4 regions of the Paenibacillus sp. P36 genome follow, and region 4 is predicted to be linked to each of the others. Evidence: riboswitches for the same ligand, from Rfam matches in the RefSeq annotation. Region 4 holds a riboswitch; each other region holds the start of a gene.

Region 1 (5,342 bases), 4.1 Mb from region 4:
GTCAAATGAGATAGGAGGCCTGAGAGGCGTGGAAGTTACTTTCGAACATGCAAGCTCACACGCAAAAATGGCCACACTGCGCATCGAGAAGGACGAGTCGATTCATGTGCTGCATCCGAACCAAATCGTAGCTTTTCAAGGGAAGTCTGAGCAAAGAGAGGACTCTTTGATGAAGCTACCCAGTATGTACCGCAAAAAACGTCTGATTCAGTCGCGCGTGTATGGTCCTGCTCAGCTCATGCTAGGTTTGCCAGAAGGCTACAGCATGTCTGTGGTGCCTATTGGTGATGAGGATGATCTTTTGTATGAGTTCCGGCATGTTCTGTTTTATACCGGCGGTGTCAGCTTTACTTCTCACTTACAAAATGTTAAAAATACACTGATCACGCAAGATCTCGTGAAAATGCAGTTCAAAGGGCCGGGAACACTGGGGCTTTTGACCACTGGGCCCTTGTATCAGATGGCTTTGGATCCGAAGCAGCCTTTATATGTAGATATTCATTGTCTAATTGCGTATCCTCGGAATGCAGTATTGCGCCTTTGTGTTTATGGTAATACATTAGCGAGCCAGCATATGAATTATCATTGGGAGATGACAGGGCAAGGACATGTGCTGCTGCAGCCATGTAAGCCGGATCGCAAGTTGGATGAGCATATGAAAAACGATAGCTTATTGCGGCGAATTGCAAGGGAAGTGCTGCCTTTTGGCGGTATTTTTATAAAATAAGCGATTGGTAAGAAAAAACATTTGCATTTGTTCTGAAATCCTGATATATTATTCCTTGTCGCCTCTGAGAAAGAAATGAAGTGACAAGCAACACATACCGTGCGGAAGTGGCTCAGCGGTAGAGCATCGCCTTGCCAAGGCGAGGGTCGCGGGTTCGATCCCCGTCTTCCGCTCCATATTTTAAGCGCCCTTAGCTCAGCTGGATAGAGTATTTGACTACGAATCAAAAGGTCGGGAGTTCGAATCTCTCAGGGCGCGCCATTTTAATTAAGTTATAAGCGTTTCGGGATGTAGCTCAGCTTGGTAGAGCACCTGCTTTGGGAGCAGGGGGTCGCATGTTCAAATCGTGTCATCCCGATATTTACGCGGGTGTAGTTCAATGGTAGAACTTCAGCCTTCCAAGCTGGTAGCGTGGGTTCGATTCCCATCACCCGCTTCACAAGAAAAGAAAGAGCCACCTTCGGGTGGCTTTTTCTTTTGCACGGGTAAGGGAAGAGAACCCACAAAGGGTTCGACCGTCCGTGAAGGCAGCTTGAGTAAGCCCGAGTAGGACGCGCGTCCAAATCTACCGATGATTGCTTCCGAAGGAAGCATGTTCAATGAGGGCGGAAAGCGAAGGGAACTGGAGGTCGCTATTTCGAGTAAATCAGCCGAATTCCCCGGTTAGGGGAACTACAAGCCTTTATTTGCTGCCTAAAAGCGGCGTATCACCTGAAAACGGCAAAATAGAGGACCGTAGTTCCCTAGGAGGGGCGAATGCACCGTTTTCGAGCTAAATAGATGCCAGTAGTTCCGTTAACGTACAGAAAAGACATGGTACAGCTATGGAGACCATCCTCACCCGATACCCGAGCCCGCATATTTCTTGGCAAAAGTAAATGAAAGCGGTATACTTGTTTTGTTAACGTGTGCATTATCGTGGGACGATATCAATGAAATGAGGTCGGCGACTATGAAGGCGAAAAAGCTAGGACATGCAGGTTTTGACATCTCAAACATAACTTTTGGCTGTTGGGAGCTTGGAGGAGGTCCTTGGGAGTTCACGAACGACCAAAATAATATCGAGCTCATCCGTAAAGCGTTCGAGCTGGGCATCACAACGTTTGATACAGCTGAAGGCTACGGCAATGGACACTCGGAAGAGATCGTCGGCGCTGCTTTGGCGGATATACGTAAGCAATGCATCATTACGACGAAGGTGAGCCGAAGCAATCTAGCTCCTCAAGATGTAAGAAGATCGGCAGAAAACAGTTTGAACCGTTTGAAGACTGATTACATAGATGTTTATTACATTCACTGGCCAAGTTTTGAGATACCTGTGCAGGATACGCTTGGTGAATTTGTGAAGCTGAAAGAAGAAGGCTTGATTCGGGCTATCGGCGTTTCGAATTTTTCTTTGGAGCAGCTGAAAGAAGCCGTAAATTACGCGCAAATCGATGTGATTCAGCCGGAATACAGTTTGCTGCACAGAGCTATCGAGCCAGAGATTTTGCCATTCTGCCAGGAACACAACATTGGTGTGATGAGCTACAGCTCAATCGCCAAGGGGATTCTGACAGGCGCTTTCCACCTTCATGGAAAGGCATTGAAAGAGGGAGACTTCCGCAAGGAGAGAAGGCTGTTCCTACCGGAGCATCTGGAGGCGGAGAAGGAGCTTTTAGCTGTCATGAAAGAAATGGCGGATGCCAAGGACACTAACGTGACACAGATCGCAATTGCTTGGCTGCTGCACCAGGAAGCACTTACTTCGGCTATTATAGGGACACAGGATGAGCATCATCTTGAAAATAATATCAAAGCGGCCTCATTATCATTAACCGCCTCAGAGTTAGCAACTTTGAACACAGTCAGCGATCGTGCGCTATCCGTAATTGGCTACACCTAATCGCAGGAAAAACCACCCTCTAGGGTGGTTTTTTTTGCCCATTATCCCTAGTATTCCGTACGCAATATGCGACAAAATACATTGGTAAAACTTACCGTTTTGCAAAGGTTGTACCTACCAATTAAACTATGCTAGTCTAACATAGACAAAAAATGCCGAATCTTGGAGCATCGCAAGCTCTGGTACGGGGGACTTCTTTATTTGGGGTGAATGAGCGCTGCTAGCTGAGCGTACTAGGGAAAACCTCTTCCCGAACCCGTCAACTAACCTCGGAGGCGTCAAGGAGGCAAGGTTTTGAAATCTTTTTCTTCACGTCTTATTTGTTCATGCGCACTATTATGCGCCGCAGTACCGATGTTTACAGCACACTCCGCTCAGGCTGCATCCGCGCCTACGGACCGCCCTGTCAAGGTGCAAGTCAATGATGAGCTGCTGAAGTTTCCGGAAGTTCAGCCTTATATTGATGACAAGGGCATCATGCAAGTTCCACTCCGAGTGTTATCTGAGAAGCTGGGCTATCAGGTGAGCTGGGAGAAGCAAGAGGATCAAATCGAGGTCACACTGGTTAACAAGCAGCAATCCATCTTACTCATTACAGAGCAGCAACAAGCGCTTGTGAACAGTAAGAAGATCAGTTTGGAAAGCAGTCCAACCGTGTTCCAAGGGAATACATATGTCCCACTGCGTTTCATCACGGAAACCTTCGGTTCGCCAATTGAATGGAACGAAGCCAATCAGATCGCGATTGTGGATGTGGATGGAAAATCGCACAAGCCAGCCTGGATCGCGCCACCACCACCACCACCAGCTCCAGCACCTGCACCTAAGGTGGCAGCCGCTGCCGTTGTTCCGTCTGTGAGTGAGCAAATTATTCAGGCGGCGAACTCCTATATGGGCGTGCGTTATGTATGGGGTGGAACGACGCCGAGTGGTTTTGATTGCTCCGGTTTTGTGCGATTCCTGTATCAAGCGAAAGGGATCGATTTGCCCCGTACGTCAGCGGAGATGCACAGTGAAGCAGGTACGAAAGTTTCAGATTTGAAAGCCGGAGACTTGGTATTTTTTGCTTCGAAAACAGTGAATCACGTAGGCATTTATCTCGGCAATGATCAATTCATTTCAGCGACAACATCCAGAGGCGTGGCTGTGGATAGCCTTTCGAGCGCTTATTGGAGCGCAAGGTATGTCGGAGCGAGAAGAGTTCTGTAAGGATAGGACTATCGAACACTTGTTTCTATGATCTTTCGAATGAAAGGCATAGAAGGCAGGTGTTTTTTTTCGTTCGCAGAATCATGCGATTTTTATCGAAATTTTATGGTTTTTAGCCTATAATGAAGAAATGTTTGGAAGAAAGAAAGAGCAGGTGAACACGAGCGCATGCAATTAAGTGTCTGGAAGAGTTGGTTTCATAAAAAGAGACATTCGAGTGTAGCAGATAGCATGTATACCGTGGATAAGGGACCTGCAATGCCAGATGAGATCAGGGAAGTTATTCAGCAGTTTTTCCGTACATACAATCATTTCAAAGGGGCTAGAAGCCTGCAAACGGATACGTTTATCAAAGAAGTATTTTACGCAACGAAGCAGGATCCGAAAGATCAGCGAACAGTTGAAGAAATGGAAGCCTATATTCAGCATAAGAATGTTCTGAGATTGCGCTTGAAATCTTATGTAATCGATGAGTATCTGAGTCTTGGTGAAAAAATCTGTATGGTTGGTGTTACGAGGGAGTTTAGCAACAATCACAAGAATCGCGTCTTGTATTTTCTCATTAAGGAAAATGATTCCTGGAAGTTCCACCATATTGCAAGATCGCATCATGGCACCATTTTAGATAAATTTCAAATTAAAGAACAAACGGGTTTCGTCGTAGGGAACGATAAAGCCGCGCTCCTGTTCCTTACACACTCCAATTCGTTAGATGCCTCCACATTTATTACGGGAGATTATGTGCATGCAGAGGGGTATTTGGAAGTGGAACAAGAGCCGAGCAGCCATTTGTACTATAGAGTTGTACGGATGAATCGTGTTCACTAGAACGATAAGAGGATGCCACAAACCGTGAGGGTAAGCTTTGCTCTGTCGAGTAACGCTTATTTGGCGTTTGTCCAATTGTTCAAAGCTAACTTCTACTCTTTTTAAGTTCACGAAGCGAATAAAAAGTACCTCTCCAGTAAATGCCGCCTTGTTTCCAAGTAAGCCAAACGGAGCGAATCATAGTATAGACAAGCAGTGAAGCGCTGACGGGAAGCAGATAGGCGGAATCACCTCTGAGGCTCATTAATCGGGACACTAGCTTGCGATAGAGCCAGATTTGCAGGATAACAGCAACCGCATAGACGGCTCCGCGCCAATCCCAGAGGAAGAGGAGGCCAAGCCACGGGCATATAAAAAAGCCGATCTGTCCCAAACAAGCGAGCAATGCGACCATGTAGCTGTAACGAAAGCCGGAAAAAAGGTTTTTTTCCAGTCCAATTACCGCATCTTTGAGCGAACGGTACCATTCCACTTGAAGCAGGTGTTTGGCAGACAGCACTCTTTGGCGGTAACCTGCTCTTTTGAGGAAGATGCCTAACTGTAGATCATCGTCAGGTCGTAAAGCGATCGCTTTATGCATACCAATCGCTTCATAGGCGCTCCGGCTTACCATATTAAAGGCTCCGATCCCGATGCCTGTTCCTTTCGCGTTGTCGATATTTGCACGCCAAGGTCGAACGAACAAAGAAAATG
Region 2 (5,342 bases), 3.2 Mb from region 4:
CGCGTGTAGACATTAAGGATCTGATCGATGAGCGGAAAATTCATTTCATCAAAGCGACGGTTCAACAGATTGTACCTGAGGAAAAAAAGGTGGTCCTGGTGGACGAAGTCCTCACCTACGACTATTTGGTCGTGGGGCTTGGGAGTGAGACGGAAACCTTTGGTATTCCGGGATTGCGCGAGTATGCGATGACAATTAACAGCATTAATAGTGTTCGCTTCATTCGTCAGCATACGCAGTATATGTTCGCAAAATATAAATTGGATTCCAAGCATAAGGAATATTTGACGATCGTCGTTGGCGGCGCCGGTTTCACAGGCACGGAGTTTGTTGGAGAGTTGGCCGACCGGATTCCTGATCTTTGCCAAATGTTTGACGTCGATCCTTCCCTGGTTCAGATCATCAATATCGAAGCATCGCCTACTGCTTTGCCGCCCGGACTGCCGAATGATCTCGTGGAATACGGCATGGACGTGATGCGCCGCAAAGGGGTTCAATATAAACTATCTACCGCCATCAAGGCATGCGAGCCCGGCGGCGTGCTGCTGGGAGACGGTCAATTCATTCCTGCGGGCACGGTTATTTGGTCGGGAGGTGTCCGTCGGAATTCCTTGCTGCAAGATGCGGGCTTCCACGTCCAACGCGGCAGAGTCAAAGTGGATGACTACTTGCGTTCGTTGCAGTTTCCCGATGTTTTTATTACGGGAGATTGTTCGATTGTCATGAGCCCGGAAGGCACGCCATACCCCGCCAATGCCCAAATCGCAGTCCAACAAGGTTATAATACAGCAAAAAATTTGCTCTATTCACTGAGTGGAAAACCATTACGACCTTTCGCCTACGATTACAAAGGCACGGTCGCCTCGCTGGGTCGCGGAGAAGCGATTGGCATCCTGAAAGTCAAAAAAGTGAAAGGCAGGCTGGCCGCATTCCTCAAAAAAATAATCGATGCCCGCTATTTATTTCTCATTGGCGGTATCCCACTCATCTTCAAAAAGATGATTTTCAAGCAAAAACAAGCCACTAGAAAGCGCCATGTGAGAAATTAATTTTGCTAAAACACCCTAAAATCCAATGAATCAGACAATAAGCTAGTAAAACAGAGATACTGAAAGGATTATACCATTGTAAGCGGATTATCAAATGAATGTGGGGAGGGAATAATCTTTTTTAAGATTATTCTCTCCTTTACTATGAGCCAATAAGAGAGTAGTATCAACTCGTACGTTAACAGTTGAATATTTCGCTTAATTTTCTTATCAGAAAAGCGGGGGAACCATAGGTTTCAACGGGGTGAGTAAGGTGTGTTTTGTCGCATGCGGCAGCTACCTTTAGGGCAGATTTCTCGCAGCCCGAACCCGTCAGCTAACCTCGTAAGCGGTCGTGAGAAAGGAGAACATGTGGCTAAGCACAAGGTCTATCCTTGTGTTTTTTTGCGCCCAAAAAAGGGAAATCAAGCTGAAAACTAGGTTATTTGGAGGAATTTCACAGCATGACAAGTGACTCATTGAAAAAGATTGTATTCGGCAAACCGCTGAAATCAGCGGAGCTGGAATCTGAGAAAATGCAGGTATGGAAGGCTCTGCCCATCCTGTCATCAGATGCCCTGTCTTCGGTAGCCTATGGCACGGAGCAAATTTTGCTAGAGCTTGCAACTGTTGGGGTTGCTGCTTTTGCGTTCTCATTGCCGATTGCAATCTCGATTATTGCTTTAATCATGCTTCTTGTATTAAGTTATCGCCAAGTGATTGAGGCCTATCCGATGGGCGGCGGAGCTTACATGGTGGCCAAGGAAAATTTGGGCATGATGTCGGGAAGGCTCACTGGGGTTTCACTGTTGATTGATTACACGTTAACCGTTGCGGTTTCGATTTCAGCAGGTGTGCAGGCGATAACGTCGGCTTTCCCAGTTACGGTGCCTTACATTGTCCCCATAGCCTTAGTGCTGGTCTGGGTGATGGTTTGGCTGAATTTGCGGGGCACTTCTGAATCCGGAACGGTGTTCGCGATTCCAACGTACTTTTTTATCCTGTGTATCTTACTGCTGATCGGCAAAGGGATCTTCGATATGCTGACAGGATCCATGAATATGCATGAATTCCAAGTTGTTCCCAGCTCGATGACGAGCTCATTGACTTTGTTTGTAATTCTAAAAGCTTTTTCATCAGGCTGCTCGGCCGTGACAGGGATCGAGGCGATTTCTGATGCGGTGCCGCATTTCCGTACGCCCTCTGTCAAGAATGCCAAGAAAACCTTGGCTTCGCTTGGTACACTGTTGGCGATTGTCTTCGGGGGCGTCACCTTGCTGAGCTTGGGTTATGGAATTGCACCTGACCCGCATGGACATACTTCGGTCTTGTCGATGGTTACGGAGCAAGCGTTTGGCCGTGGCGTCATGTATTATGCCACACAGATTGGCACCATGCTGATTCTGGTATTGGCTGCGAATACTAGCTTCAACGGATTTCCGATCTTGGCGTCCATTATGGCTCAGGATAAAAACTTTCCGCGCATGTTCTCGTACCGGGGAGATCGGTTGTCGTTTCACTACGGGATCGTAACGTTAGGTGTTTTGGCAAGTATTTTGCTCGTCATTTTCAAAGGAAAAACCGATGCACTTATTCCACTTTATGCGATTGGCGTCTTTTTATCTTTTACCCTGGCCCAAAGCGGTTTGGTCCGCAAATGGTTCAGAGAACGTCCGGCCGGCTGGATCGGCAAGTTCGTTATTAATGGGTTAGGGGGAATTGTTTCCCTTGCCGTTCTTATTATTTTCTGTATCACCAAATTTAGTGAAGGCGCTTGGATTGTTATTATTGTGACGCCGCTATTGCTTTGGGGAATAACCAAAATTAGCAATCACTATGATGATGTAGCCAAACAGCTTCGTATTGATATCACACAAGAACGGGTATGCGTGAAGGAACCTGTGATCATTGTACCTGTTGCGGGTATTCACCGCGTAGTGGCGCAATCTTTGAACTATGCCAAATCTTTATCTCCCAATGTCATTGCCTTCTACGTCTCGTTTTCGGATGAGGATGAAGAAGCGATGCAGGAGAAATGGGATAAGTGGGATCCGGGTGTTCGGCTTGTCGTGTTCAAATCCCGTTATCGGACCATTTTGAAGCCGCTGGCTGAGTTTATTGAAAGAGTCGATACCCATGTTTCGGAAAAGCAATCGATCATGGTGATCCTGCCCCAGTTCATGCCGAAAAAATGGTGGCACCGCTTGCTCCACAATCAGTCTGCCGCACGTATTCGCTCGAAGCTGCAAGCCGATAAAGATATCGTCGTTGCGACGGTGCCCTATCATTTGCATGAGTAGAAGTGTACAATAAAGGGGTATAACGGATGTAGAAATGGAACAGAGGTGAACCCTTTATGGCAAAAAAGAAATGGTCTAACACAACCGCTGAACCTAGCGCGCAAGATAAACCTGCGACACTCAAAGATTTGCTGCGCCCTGATATCTTAGCGGGGCTGAAGGCTCAGGCTGATGCGATGAAAGCTGAGGAGCAGGCTCGCAAAGAGGCTGCCAGAGCAGAAGCAGAGGCTGCGCGCAAGGCGGAAGAGAAGCGGCTGGAGAATGATTTCGGCCACCTGCTCGAGAAGAGCAAGCTGGATTGGAGAAAACACAAATGAGGAAGCGCATGGTGTGCTTCCTTTTTCTTTCGAGTGCGTTGATAGCGCTTACAGGTTGTGGAGTGGAAAGAGGGCCGATGAAGCTTGCGGACGAAGCGGCAGTGTCGGAAAAGCCGGATTCTGTTGTATCTGCAACGCCGGTTGTGCAAAGCACCGTCACTCCAGTTCCCTCTTCGAAAGTGATGTCGACAGACATATCAGCACCAACAGACGCACCACGCTTACCTGCCAAGTCGCCTTCGCTTGCCCAGACCTTAGTGGAACGGTACCAAAAGGCAGTTCCGACCAAATGGGGCGAGAACATCCCCGGTGTACGGACACATCTTGTGACGCAGGATAAGGTGATTGCCCTAACCTTTGATGCTTGCGGCGGCAAAGAAGGCAGCGGTTACGATGAGAAGTTGGTCGATTATTTAATCAAGGAGCAAATTCCGGCGACCTTGTTTGTTAATGCGAGATGGCTTGCTGCCAATCCGGACATTTTTGCCAAGCTGGCGGCGAATCCGCTGTTTGAAATCGAAAACCACGGGACCGAGCATCGGCCGCTCTCTGTGAATGGCCGAGCCGCATATGGCATCGCAGGAACCAAAGATGTGAGCAATGTGATTCGGGAAGTAACGGAGAACGCCGATGAGATCGAGAAACGGACGGGGAGGCGGCCGCTATTTTTCCGCTCAGGCACGGCCTTCTACGACGATATCGCCGTCGACATTGCCCACGACCTGGGCTTCCAGTTGGCGGGCTATAACGTACTTGGCGACGCTGGAGCTACATTTAACACGGAGCAGGTCTACCATGCGCTTATTAAGGCTCGAAGTGGCTCCATCGTTTTGGCGCATATGAACCACCCTGAGAAAGACACGGCTGAAGGCGTCATGAAGGCCATACCTGTTATGCAGAAGGCGGGCTTTCGATTTGTTTTACTTTCAGCTTATCCCGTAGAGTGAAATAAACGTTACCTTTTTTTCATCTCAAAAAACTCGCACTCATCCCGATCATAGTAAGCTAAATCAGCAACACGAGATTGCAAAACCACGGTCGTTTCGCTGAAACGAAGGACGATCGCATTCGAGTCGACAATATGATCGTCTTTGAAAACTCGGACAAAAACACCTTTTTCCACAGCCTCCTGAAAATCGGAATCCGTCACTAATCGTTGGTTACCGGCCATACTCAGCATTCTCCTTGCATGTGTAAAATAGTTCTTCAATTGTACCACAACGAGCCAACAAACTCCCGTTCTCCACGAACGCCTACTCTTCGCCCAGCATAGAATGTAGCACCAAAGAGTCTATTTCTTGCAATTGACGAAATGGACTCCCAAATGCTGCATAGGCAGAGAGGATGCGTGATCCCGATGGACATTCAATTACTGCCGATTCATTGGGTATATCTAGTATTTATTGGTTTTATTCTTACCTTTTTAATTAAACGCAGAGACACCACGATGATTTGTGTGGTTGGGATTTTTGCGTTGGGTTTACTAGCAACGGAAACCTTAAGCGGTTCCGTATCCGGGGTGTTCAACAGCTTTATTTATGCAACCAAAGAGTTGATGGGAACGATTATGATTATTTCGATCATCGTAGCGATGAGCCGTGTGCTTATTCGCACGGGCATCAATGAAACGATGGTTGCTCCATTGACTCATTTTCTAAGGACGCCGGCGCTTGCTTTCTGGGGTATCGGGATTATCA
Region 3 (5,342 bases), 3.6 Mb from region 4:
CGAATTAACGTTACAGATTTTTATCCCACGAAGTCCCGGCGGCGGTGGCGGCGGGTTGGAAAGCAGCAACAAAGGAGGCAGCGTTCAAACTTCCCTCGTCAAATCCGCGGTAGGCGTAGATATTGCTGATGCGATGTCTAAGATTCAAGAGAAGATGCCGCGCAAAATTTTCTGGGGCCATGCCGAAATTATTATTTTCGGTGAGTCTGTCGCACGACAAGGGGTTCGAGACGAGGTTGATTACTTAATGAGAGCGCCTCAGCCGCGAGAACGTTCCTTTATGTATGTTTGCAAAGGAAGCGCACGCGAAATTCTCGAGATGAATACACGGCTGGAGCGGAACTCCTCCGAGATCATGAGGGAGATTGCCAAGAGCAAAATCATTCTTAGTGTAACGTTGGCGGATTTGGCACAAATGTTGACGAATCAGTCCGGTGCCGCCGCCCTGCCTTATATTGAGCTCCTTGGGGCAAACACGCCGAGAAATCACGACGACACAGGGAGTTTCACCAATTATACGGCCATATTCAAAGACGATAAGATGGTTGGCACCATTGACGATCCAACCACCCGCGGCCTGCTTTGGCTCAGGGACGAGATTAAAACAGCCGTCGTTACTGTGACGCCGGAAGGTGTTTCCGGCCATGTCTCCCTTCGATTGTTGAAAAGCGAGACGAAACTGGAGCCAATCATCGAAAACGGGAAATGGCGCATGAACGTCTGGATTCATACGGAAGATGATGCCCTGCAAAATACAACTTCGCTGGATATCGCCTCCGATCACCAAGCTGTTAAACGCGTGGAAGCCGCTATGAATGATGACATTGAAGAGCGTGTCGCAGTTGCTTTACGAAAGGTTCAGCAAGGTTTCAAAACGGACATTTTTGATTTCGCTGGGGAATTCCACCGAGCGTATCCTAAGGAGTGGCGGCAAAACCAGAAACGTTGGAATGAGATCTTCCCGAACGTCGAAGTTACTGTACAATCGGATGCCAGAATGCTGCGTCCTGGGCTATCCAGCATCAAGTCTTCTCGATCCCAGGAGGAAAAAGATAAGGAAGAGGAGTATCGCCAATGACATCCAAAGACATTCCCCTATGCATGGCCGCGTGCTTGATCATCACTCTCTTTCAATGGTTTCGCTTGAAAAACAGGCCGACCAAAGAAAAAGCGGCTTATCTCTCTATTTTAGCCTTATGCTGGATTCTAGCGATCGCTTTAGTTATGAATCCGGGAATGCCAGGTCCGACGCAGTTGGTAAATTACATTTTCTACCCTCTTGGTAAACTCTTAGATCATTAAAGGAGCACTTACGGACATGCAGATTGGCGGGAAACAATTATTCTGGATGATATTGACCATGCAGCTGGGAATGACCATTTTACTGACAATAAATCCATCTATTCAAACGGCGAAGCAAGATGCCTGGCTTTCAACCGTTTGCGCAACCGGAATAGGTGTAGGGGTCGCTTATGTTTGCTCACGGTTGAGTCTATATCATCCAGGGCAAACCATCGTAGAATTTTCCAAGAGATTATTTGGTCGATACATCGGCTATACGGTTACAGTGGTGTATTTCATCTACTGGTACAGCGTGCTTGCTATCATTATAAGGCAGTACGCAGAGTTCATCGTTGCGACTATTTTGCCCAAAACTCCAATCCTTGTCCCGATGCTAGGCATGCTCCTCGTTGCAATCTATGTAACTTTCTCAGGCATAGAGGTTATCGCGCGATGCTGCGAAATCTTAGGACCTTTAACCCTACTTGGGATTGCTATTCCTCTCTTGCTGAGCCTTAAAAATGTCCATATTAACAATATCCTTCCCTTCTATGTGGATACCGGTGCGATGACAATCTTAAAAGGATCTCTGCCGACCTCAACATTTCTTGGGGATTGCATCCTTCTGCTCGTCATCATGGGCTTTCTTGCAAAGCCTCAAGATGGGGTGAAACCAGCCATACTCGGGGTGGCTGCGGCAGGTCTGTTAACAAGCATTTCGACTTTCTTAATCCTTTCGGTATTTGGACACATCGCCTCTTCGGGCCAAACCTATCCTTATTTTAATTTGATTCGTTATATTTCCTATTTCGACTTTTTTCAAAACCTCGATTCCTTTGTTATCGCTATCTGGATTATTAGTGTATTCACTAAAGTATCTCTCTACTTTTTCGTTTGCACATATGGAACAGCTCAAAGTTTCGGTCTTAAAAAATGGCGACGCATGATTTGGGTCGTAGCACCGGTTATCGCGCTGCTTACCTTGATTCCTCGGGACTTTATCGATAGTTCCGTGGTATTTCCACAAAAAATCGCGATTCCTTATTTATTACCCATCCATGGGATCATTCTGCCGCTCTTGATGTGGGGAGTTGCCAAGTTGAAATATAAATAAAACCCTTGCGAAATCCCGACTGGGAAATCACAAGGGCTGTTTTTTGTTTTCGCTATAGAGCATTAGTTGCTGATGAATTCCTGCACCCATTCTCCGTTATAATAGGCCACGCCGATTTTCGTGTAATTAGGGTTCAAAATATTTTCACGGTGTCCCGTACTGTTCATCCAAGCCTCCATGACGGTCTCTGGTGTAGGTTGTCCTTTGGCAATGTTCTCACCTGCATAGGAATAAGGAATACCATAAGTGCTCATCATATCAAAAGGTGACCCATAAGTCGGCGACGTATGATCAAAATAGTCGTTGTTGTACATATCTTTGGCTTTATCCAACGCCATAGCTGTAAGGGCGCTATCGCTGGTTAGCGCTTGTAGCCCAGCTTTTACCCGTTCCTGGTTAACTAATGTAACGACTTGGCTGGCAAAAGCGGATTGCGCAGATGTAGCTGGCGTTGATGGTGTTGTTGGGACAGCTGGTGTAGATGGAGCAGGCGCTGACGGGGCTTGTGTTTGAGAGCCGCCGCTAGTCCCTGTGCTGCCAGGAAGGTTCAACGTCATCCCAGACCAGATCACGTCCGGGTTGGCAACCTGAGGGTTAGCCTGAATCAGCGAAGTGAGACTTACGCCATACTTCTGGGAGATCAACCACATGGTATCGTTGTCTGACACCGTATACGTGGCGGATGCCGCCATGGCTGCGCTGGAACTCATAAGGACGCTCAGTCCAATAGCACCGGTTACGACTAGCTGTTTATAACGTTTCAACATAGAAATCTCTCCTTTTTGCGGCCTGCGAGGTTAGCTGTCGGATTCGGGTCAAAGAGTAATCACCCGGCCGCATCAATAGCGGCTTCACCCCAAAGATTGGGTCCCCCGTGCTTTCTAAGAAGCTTCGGCCTTCTAAGTTTTTTGACCATAATCGATCTTTCCGATTGTAACACGGGGTTTTTCCGAAAACATGCCGCAAAATTTTCCAACGCTTTATGAAAGCGCAATCATCATGCTGCAAAAAAAATTTCCAACTCCATGAATAAAAAACCATAACTTCCACAAAATACTCATACACCAAATAAAGGAGTGAATCCAGATGGCTAGCAGTAGAAGCAATACATTACTTGTGCAACAAGCAAAATCAGCTCTTGAGCAAATGAAATACGAGGTCGCTCAGGAATTAGGTATTCAGATTCCTCAGGACGGGTATTATGGCTACATGGCTACTCGTGATACCGGCGCAATCGGCGGACACATTACGAGAAGATTGATTCAAATTGCTGAGCAACAGCTAAGCGGCAGCAGCACAGGTAATTTTAGACGCATGTAATGTACAAAAAAAAGACTGCACCACCACTTCCTCCTTGGTGATCCAGTCTTTTTTTACATCACAAATTCCATGAAAACCGGCGAACGAAGCCTTCCGTTTCTCGTCCAGTTTTTTGTCTTGATTTTGGCCATGAGCCGCGGTTCCATATAAGCAAAATGATTGTCCTCTTTGTAGACTAAGCGGTGCTTCACACCATCGAGCGCCTTCTGATGTTGAGGCGTTACCCCGGTCTCAATCACCCCAACCGGAATCTTCAATCCATTCGCTGAATCAATGGACGCCAGCAAAGCAAAATTATTTTTCCTGTAACCAGAAATATAAACATCTGCATAAGTCCAGTTAATCACTTTTTGCCATTGCCTGGAGCGTTTGTTGCTCTCGTACTTGAAATTTTCTTTTTTCGACTTCAAAATGATGCCTTCAAGCCCATCCTGCCGGATTTTCTCAAAATAATCCACCGCTTTACCCTCGTAAACCTTCACCCTTTTGTACCTGTCAGTCTCGATGAAAGCTTGCTCCAACAGCTCCTTGCGTTTAAGCAAAGGTAATTCAGTGACATCAATTCCCTTGTATTTTAAAATATCAAATGCAAAAAATACAACAGGCGATAAGTCTGTCGGGTTTAAAAATCTGGCTAACATCGCTTCAAAGTCCGGTTTACCTTGATCATCCAAAATCACCAATTCACCGTCAAGGATCGTTCCCTCGGGAAACGGACACTGGAACAACTCAGGAAATTTATGCGTTACCAATTGATTGTCTTTCGTATATACATAGAGTTTGTCCAAATTAGAAAGAATGCACCTGAAACCGTCTAACTTCAGTTCTGCAACATGATGTTTACTGTTATAAGGTCTATTATCTTTGGCGTCTTGCAAAAGCATAGGAGAAATGAACATATAATATCACCCTACGTTAGATAATACTGCACAGTGATTCATCTGCCTATAGGGACTTGAAGGAAATCGAGGCCTACCCGCTCCATTTTCGACAAAACAAGTGCAAACCCTCTCTACAAAGCGACAATCAAATTCGCAGATTCCGTTTATAATGGAGGTAGATGAATGGGAGGGATGTTCGCATGGACAAGCTATTTATCAAAAGACTGCATACGTTAAACCGTCGCGACGAACTTAGATCAATGCTGCTGCTTGAAGGTATCAAAGCCACTCTCAAACGGAAAAAGGAACTCGGCTTATTTTATAGATTGTTCAAGAAAACGAAGAAGAAACCGATGGTTGCTAAAGGATGGAATTGAAGTACCATACGCTACGAGGCGTCCGTGAAAGTAGAGTTTTTCTACCTTCATGGACGCCTCTGCTATAATACAGCCTTACTTGCCGCTCTTCGCGTATTGCGCGCTGAACTCTTCAATGACTTTATCGCCGCCTGCTTTTCTCCACTGTTCGATCGCTTGCTTCCAGCCTGCCTCATCGATTTTGCCCAGGATATACTTCGTACGGGCGTCGTCAATGATCGGCTTCAGCTCGCTGCCTTTGGTCGTTTGTGTCTCGGAAACGAGCGGATTCGTCGGGTTATTGACCGCGATAGCCTCGTTCTCTTTAATCATTTTGCCGTATTTCTCCATGAGCGGTGTTTCTTTCCCCGTCGTTTTTGCCGTATACTT
Region 4 (5,342 bases):
AAACTTGACCTGTATATATGTAAAAGTAGCCGCTGTTTCCTCTAATCAGGAAACAGCGGCTACTTTTTATCAACTATCTCAAAAGACAAGGACGTTTGTTATCAAATTTCCAATTAGGGATATAAAACTGCATAGCCAGCGCATCATCACGCGCTCCCAAGCCCTCTTGGTTGTACAGCTGATGCGCCTTCTCAATGGCGTCCATATCAAGTTCTACTCCCAGACCCGGCTTGTTCGGAACCTCCACCATGCCTCCAATAATCTGGAACGGCTCCTTGGTCAACTGCTGTCCATCCTGCCAAATCCAGTGCGTATCAATGGCCGTTATTTTTCCCGGCGCTGCTGCTGCCACATGGGTAAACATCGCAAGCGAGATATCAAAATGGTTGTTCGAATGAGATCCCCATGTGAGCCCCCATTCCTGACACATCTGAGCTACTCGAACAGAGCCCTGCATCGTCCAGAAATGTGGGTCGGCTAACGGAATATCGACAGATTGCAGCTGAATCGTATGGCCCATCTGGCGCCAATCGGTAGCAATCATGTTCGTTGCCGTTGGGAGGCCTGTCTCACGCCGGAACTCGGCCATGATTTCACGGCCTGAATAACCGTTTTCTGCTCCGCATGGGTCTTCCGCATAAGCCAATACGTGATGCTGATCACGGCACAGATGAATCGCCTCTGCTAAAGACCATGCCCCGTTAGGGTCAAGGGTAATTCTGGCTTGAGGGAAACGTTCCGCCAGCGCAGTGACCGCTTCAATCTCCTCCTCACCGCGTAGGACGCCACCTTTTAACTTGAAATCATTAAAGCCATATCGTTGATACGCCGCTTCGGCAAGTTTCACGACGGCTTCGGGTGTAAGCGCTTCCTCATGACGCAGTCGAAACCAATCATTCGCAGCATCCTCTGCGCTCAGGTACGGAAGGTTTGTCCGATTCCGATCCCCAACATAGAACAAGTAGCCTAACATCTCTACTTTATCGCGCTGTTGCCCTTCTCCTAGCAGTGCTGCAACCGGAACATCCAGAAATTTGCCTAAGAGATCAAGTAGTGCTGCTTCCAATGCCGTAACGGCGTGTATCGTGATGCGTAAATCAAAAGTCTGCAAACCGCGTCCTCCTTGATCCCGATCAGCGAATTGCTTGCGAACTTTCGTAAGAATGTTATTGTATTGGCCGATCGATTGACCGATAACCAGTGGGCTCGCGTCTTCAAGCGTTTTGCGAATATTCTCGCCGCCCGGTACTTCACCTACGCCCGTATGACCTGCACTGTCTTTGAGAATTACGATGTTACGTGTAAAGAATGGAGCATGCGCTCCACTAAGATTGAAGAGCATGCTATCATGCCCTGCAACTGGAATTACTTTTAGTTCGGTAATGATTGGCGTGCTGGAAGCTTGATTTCGCGATGGCTCATTTAGCAGTTCTTGTTTCATGGCTGATCTCTCCCTTTCATGTGGATGAATACCAGTTTAATGAAGATGACAACTAATTAGCTTTCCTTAAGTTAAATTGTACCACGTCCTCTAGCTCCTAAGTACTTAAATAACTCATATTCACATATTTTTGTTAGGGAATAGTATGCGCTCGCCGGAGAGGAAGTTGAAATTATGGTTCATTATAAAAAAATGAAGATTGACGGTTGGGAGTTATTTTTTCGCCAAGCCGGGAGTCCATACAACCCAACCATCATCCTTCTTCATGGTTTTCCAAGCTCATCCCATATGTTTAGGGATTTAATTCCTCAACTCACAGACCACTTTCATATCATTGCTCCTGACTATCTTGGATACGGAAATAGCAGTATGCCTTCCACAGAAGAATTTGCTTACACCTTTGAGAATCTATCCATTCTGATTGAAAAGTTAATTGATAATCTCGGCATTTCTCAATATATATTGTACACCCATGAGTATGGAGGTCCTATCGGGTTCAGACTGGCCGTACGGAATCCGCACCGTATTCTAGGATTCGTCATTCAGAATGCCGTAGTTAGTGAAAACGGATTAGGGAAGCCGTTCGATCTCTTCAAAGCCCTCTGGGAGGATAGAAATCCTGCAACCGAAGCGGCCTTTGCTCAGCTTGCAACCTTCCATTTTACGAAAATGCAGTATGTTACGGGCGTGTGTCATCCCTACCGGATTAGTCCCGATGGTTATCTAATGGACCAGTTATTTTTGGATCGACCCGGCAATAGCCAAATCCAGTTGGAATTGGGCTACGACTATCGGACCAACGTCGAACAATACCCTGTTTGGCAGCAGTACTTGCGAACTTATCAACCTCCTACGCTCATAACCTGGGGCAAAAACGATTTTATTTTTACGGTGCAAGGGGCACTTGCTTTCGGTGAACTTTTAACGTGTGTGGAAACTCACTTTTTATGCGGGGGCCATTTTGTTCTGGAAGAGCAAAGCCAGCAAGTTGCGGAGCTTATCAAGCGTTTTTTTGGCCGTATCTATTCATGAGAAAAACGAAAAAGGAGCTGCCGCAAGGCAAGCTCCTTCTCTATTGTTGAAGATCGTTAAATGGTATGGCTGATGTACGCTCTGAGGCAAGGATACGGACCACTGAAAATATGCGCCATGGTTACGATAAAGGTGAGGTGTTCCTGTAAAATTTGGAGCGTGGTTCCGACGCGATGGGCTAGCGATTGTTCAACCGCTAATTCCTTTTCTGAACTCAATTGGTTAAGCAGCTCATTGTTTTGAGCAACCGTTTTGCTAATTTCCATTAACGTCTGTGTTTCGACGTCTGATGGCCGGTAAGCCAAATTCGGAAATTGAATGTCGTACGTCTCCAACCGCTGTTTCAAATGAAGTATCTCATGTTGACGCTGTACGGAATCGTTGGCTCTCTTCCATGGAAGAAGATTCTTCCATTCTTTGGTTACTTTCATAAGCAGCATGTCTAGTTCCTCCTATTTTCTCTAGAAGAGAAAAAGGAAGCGAGGGAATAGAACCTCAAATCACATAGTTCCATTGAATGTTTCTATCCATTTCTTTCTACGCTGACGAAGTTAGCTGACGGATTCGGGTTGAAAGTTAACCCTAACACTTTACATGTGTACTCACCCCAGGAAACTTGGTTCCCCCGCTTCTTTAATCTAAAGAATTAAGCGTATTTTATCAATTTACTCCAATGTATAAGGAGAAGCAATAGTAATATTTTCTTATCTATTCTATGTCCTTAGTCATGCATCCCCTGTAACCATAACATGATCCGATCTACTACCTCCAAATATCTTTGCCCAACAAGCAATCCGGTGTGAGTCGTATCCCAAAGTCCTGTATATTCAGCATGGAGATGCTCCGCTGTCGCCTTTCCCCGCCGGTCATTTTCTTCACTATTAATTGCTTTAATAACCAAGGCTGGATGAACCATCAAACTGCTGTCTATCGATATCCCCCCACCTGCCCCCAAAGAGAAATAAAAATCATTAAATGCTTGTAATGACTCCACAGTTATATACTTTCTCTGAAAATCAATGTCATCCGCTGATTCATCTATACTGGAAATCTCTTCTCGGGATGGTGCGGGCATTAAAACGCCTGTTGTCATTGCAGCTATTTCTTTGTAGGGTACAGCTTCATAAACTTCCTTGCTTATGCTTGTATCGATCACCACTAAGCCTGCAAGTTCGTTGGTTTCAGCCAGCTTCTGGCTCAAAATTCCTCCCATGCTAAATCCTATGAGAATCGGTGGAGCCTCACACTCAGCCAAAACCTCTTTGATATCCTCCAAATAATCTTCGAATGTTACATGTGTCAAATCGAGCACTCTACTTTTGTAGTGCCCTCTCAAATTCATAACATAACAATTCCATCCCTTGTTTATAAAGTGTGGGATGTATTTGCTCCACATCCAACTGCCGGTGTAGGCACCGTGTACAAATAAAAGCGGAGGTCTTTTGGAGGCTCCCTTCGGTAGCTCATCTCCCTCGAAAATTTCTATACATAGATCATTTTCTCCAATATATTTCACACGATGATCTGGCAAATCTTTTGTATAATCTTTCATGATAAGTTTCACCTCGTTATATAGTTTGACGTCAAACTATTAGTTTAAAAAAATTTAAAAATTGTTATAAATTTTCGTTAGAATTCTCAGTAATTCTTCCTTCTCTTTATCCGAAATGTCCATGTAAAATACATCTAACATTTTTTCTGAGATGGTTTCAAATATAGGTCTCAGTTCCTCCCCTTTTGGCGTTAAGGCAACATAGACGACCCTTGAATCTACGGTGTCCCTTTCCTTAGTCACGTATCCGAGCCGGACCAATTTGTCGACAAGTGCAGTCACAGTAGACTTATCTTTATCAATTTTCTTGGCAATCTCCGCCATAGTCAATCTAGGCAGCTTAAATAGAGCAAAGATAATATCCCCGTGTGAAATGGCAATATCATCGACCCCATATTTCGTCATCTCGGCTATGATAAACCGATTGGTCTTTTCTCTAATTCTGGAAATAATTGATACAGCGTCTGTTGGTTTCATATTCTCATTATAGTTTGACGTCAAACTAATGTCAATCATCTATTCGAGGCAGCCGATCAAACTAGCCGGCTGCCTCGAACCTTGTCACAAATCCACTTTATATATACAAGGAACGCCCTCCATATCAGAGGTAAAGATGATAAATGTGCCATCTGGAGAAAAAGCCGGATGCGGATGAGCATCCTGTGTGTTGCCGTATGACTTCCAGCTGGTTCCATGGGAGCATAACCGCTCTTCTTCCCTCTGTTCTACATCCACTAAATAGATAAAGTGCTGCTCGGGCAGCTGCCCGTCCCCGACGATCATCGTATGATTGGCATTCGAAATAAAGTGGCAATACTTGGAGCAATTCATCCAGATCTCTTCCTCTAATGTCTCCGAGTCCATGAAACGGATACTTTCGTGATAGAGATCATCTTTATGCCGGTACACATAAGCGAATCTAGAGCCATCAGCAAGCCAATATTCATGCGTGATGAGCTCATCATGCGTCTGTTCCTTCGCACAGCGCAGCCGCGTCCCGTCCTTTTGGACTAGCCAGAGTCTGGCATCAATCAGATGCCCAGGACCTTCATGACAAAATAAAATGGTCGATGGGTCATTGGGACGAATTTGCGGATGTCCAAGCCAACAGTCCAGCTCCTCATGTGCGATATGGCTGGTTCGCTGTTCGATATCCAGGTAGATGATTCGGCAGTGCGGTTTCGCTGCCCATTGCGGCTCGAAATTGGACCAATCCCCTTTGCCTGGTACGACATCCCTTTCATTGATTTCGACCAGTACGAGATACTTGTCATCTGAGCTGAGACCGGGATTGGCATTGGATTTCCAACCTGCAGG

The links. Region 4 has a riboswitch for cyclic di-AMP ahead of ACKTT9_RS22060 (hypothetical protein). Riboswitches for the same ligand answer to the same signal wherever they lie in the genome.
Region 1: linked by a shared signal. The riboswitch ahead of ACKTT9_RS04000 (NlpC/P60 family protein) and the one ahead of ACKTT9_RS22060 (hypothetical protein) in region 4 are both predicted to bind cyclic di-AMP.
Region 2: linked by a shared signal. The riboswitch ahead of ACKTT9_RS35565 (APC family permease) and the one ahead of ACKTT9_RS22060 (hypothetical protein) in region 4 are both predicted to bind cyclic di-AMP.
Region 3: linked by a shared signal. The riboswitch ahead of ACKTT9_RS06315 (CAP domain-containing protein) and the one ahead of ACKTT9_RS22060 (hypothetical protein) in region 4 are both predicted to bind cyclic di-AMP.

What each region holds. Positions count from the first base shown of each region.
Region 1 is NZ_AP038372.1:855,759-861,100, forward strand. Features, by position in the region: gene ACKTT9_RS03965 (hypothetical protein) at 1-14, shown strand, start outside; gene ACKTT9_RS03970 (AIM24 family protein) at 29-727, shown strand; tRNA gene ACKTT9_RS03975 (tRNA-Gly) at 829-903, shown strand; tRNA gene ACKTT9_RS03980 (tRNA-Arg) at 912-988, shown strand; tRNA gene ACKTT9_RS03985 (tRNA-Pro) at 1,012-1,085, shown strand; tRNA gene ACKTT9_RS03990 (tRNA-Gly) at 1,093-1,163, shown strand; gene ACKTT9_RS03995 (aldo/keto reductase) at 1,680-2,612, shown strand; cyclic di-AMP (ydaO/yuaA leader) riboswitch at 2,756-2,905, shown strand; gene ACKTT9_RS04000 (NlpC/P60 family protein) at 2,907-3,821, shown strand; gene ACKTT9_RS04005 (hypothetical protein) at 3,990-4,649, shown strand; gene ACKTT9_RS04010 (glycosyltransferase) at 4,735-5,342, opposite strand, start outside.
Region 2 is NZ_AP038372.1:8,124,653-8,129,994, reverse strand. Features, by position in the region: gene ACKTT9_RS35570 (NAD(P)/FAD-dependent oxidoreductase) at 1-1,049, shown strand, start outside; cyclic di-AMP (ydaO/yuaA leader) riboswitch at 1,235-1,395, shown strand; gene ACKTT9_RS35565 (APC family permease) at 1,493-3,328, shown strand; gene ACKTT9_RS35560 (YqkE family protein) at 3,385-3,645, shown strand; gene ACKTT9_RS35555 (polysaccharide deacetylase family protein) at 3,642-4,592, shown strand; gene ACKTT9_RS35550 (hypothetical protein) at 4,601-4,816, opposite strand; gene ACKTT9_RS35545 (hypothetical protein) at 5,003-5,342, shown strand, end outside.
Region 3 is NZ_AP038372.1:1,357,871-1,363,212, reverse strand. Features, by position in the region: gene ACKTT9_RS06330 (Ger(x)C family spore germination protein) at 1-1,078, shown strand, start outside; gene ACKTT9_RS06325 (hypothetical protein) at 1,075-1,302, shown strand; gene ACKTT9_RS06320 (endospore germination permease) at 1,319-2,395, shown strand; gene ACKTT9_RS06315 (CAP domain-containing protein) at 2,458-3,162, opposite strand; cyclic di-AMP (ydaO/yuaA leader) riboswitch at 3,167-3,302, opposite strand; gene ACKTT9_RS06310 (alpha/beta-type small acid-soluble spore protein) at 3,482-3,715, shown strand; gene ACKTT9_RS06305 (DNA ligase) at 3,769-4,614, opposite strand; gene ACKTT9_RS06300 (hypothetical protein) at 4,797-4,973, shown strand; gene ACKTT9_RS06295 (extracellular solute-binding protein) at 5,049-5,342, opposite strand, start outside.
Region 4 is NZ_AP038372.1:4,915,643-4,920,984, forward strand. Features, by position in the region: gene gudD (glucarate dehydratase) at 74-1,441, opposite strand; gene ACKTT9_RS22055 (alpha/beta fold hydrolase) at 1,616-2,473, shown strand; gene ACKTT9_RS22060 (hypothetical protein) at 2,530-2,913, opposite strand; cyclic di-AMP (ydaO/yuaA leader) riboswitch at 2,998-3,136, opposite strand; gene ACKTT9_RS22065 (alpha/beta hydrolase) at 3,195-4,025, opposite strand; gene ACKTT9_RS22070 (MarR family winged helix-turn-helix transcriptional regulator) at 4,080-4,541, opposite strand; gene ACKTT9_RS22075 (oligogalacturonate lyase family protein) at 4,587-5,342, opposite strand, start outside.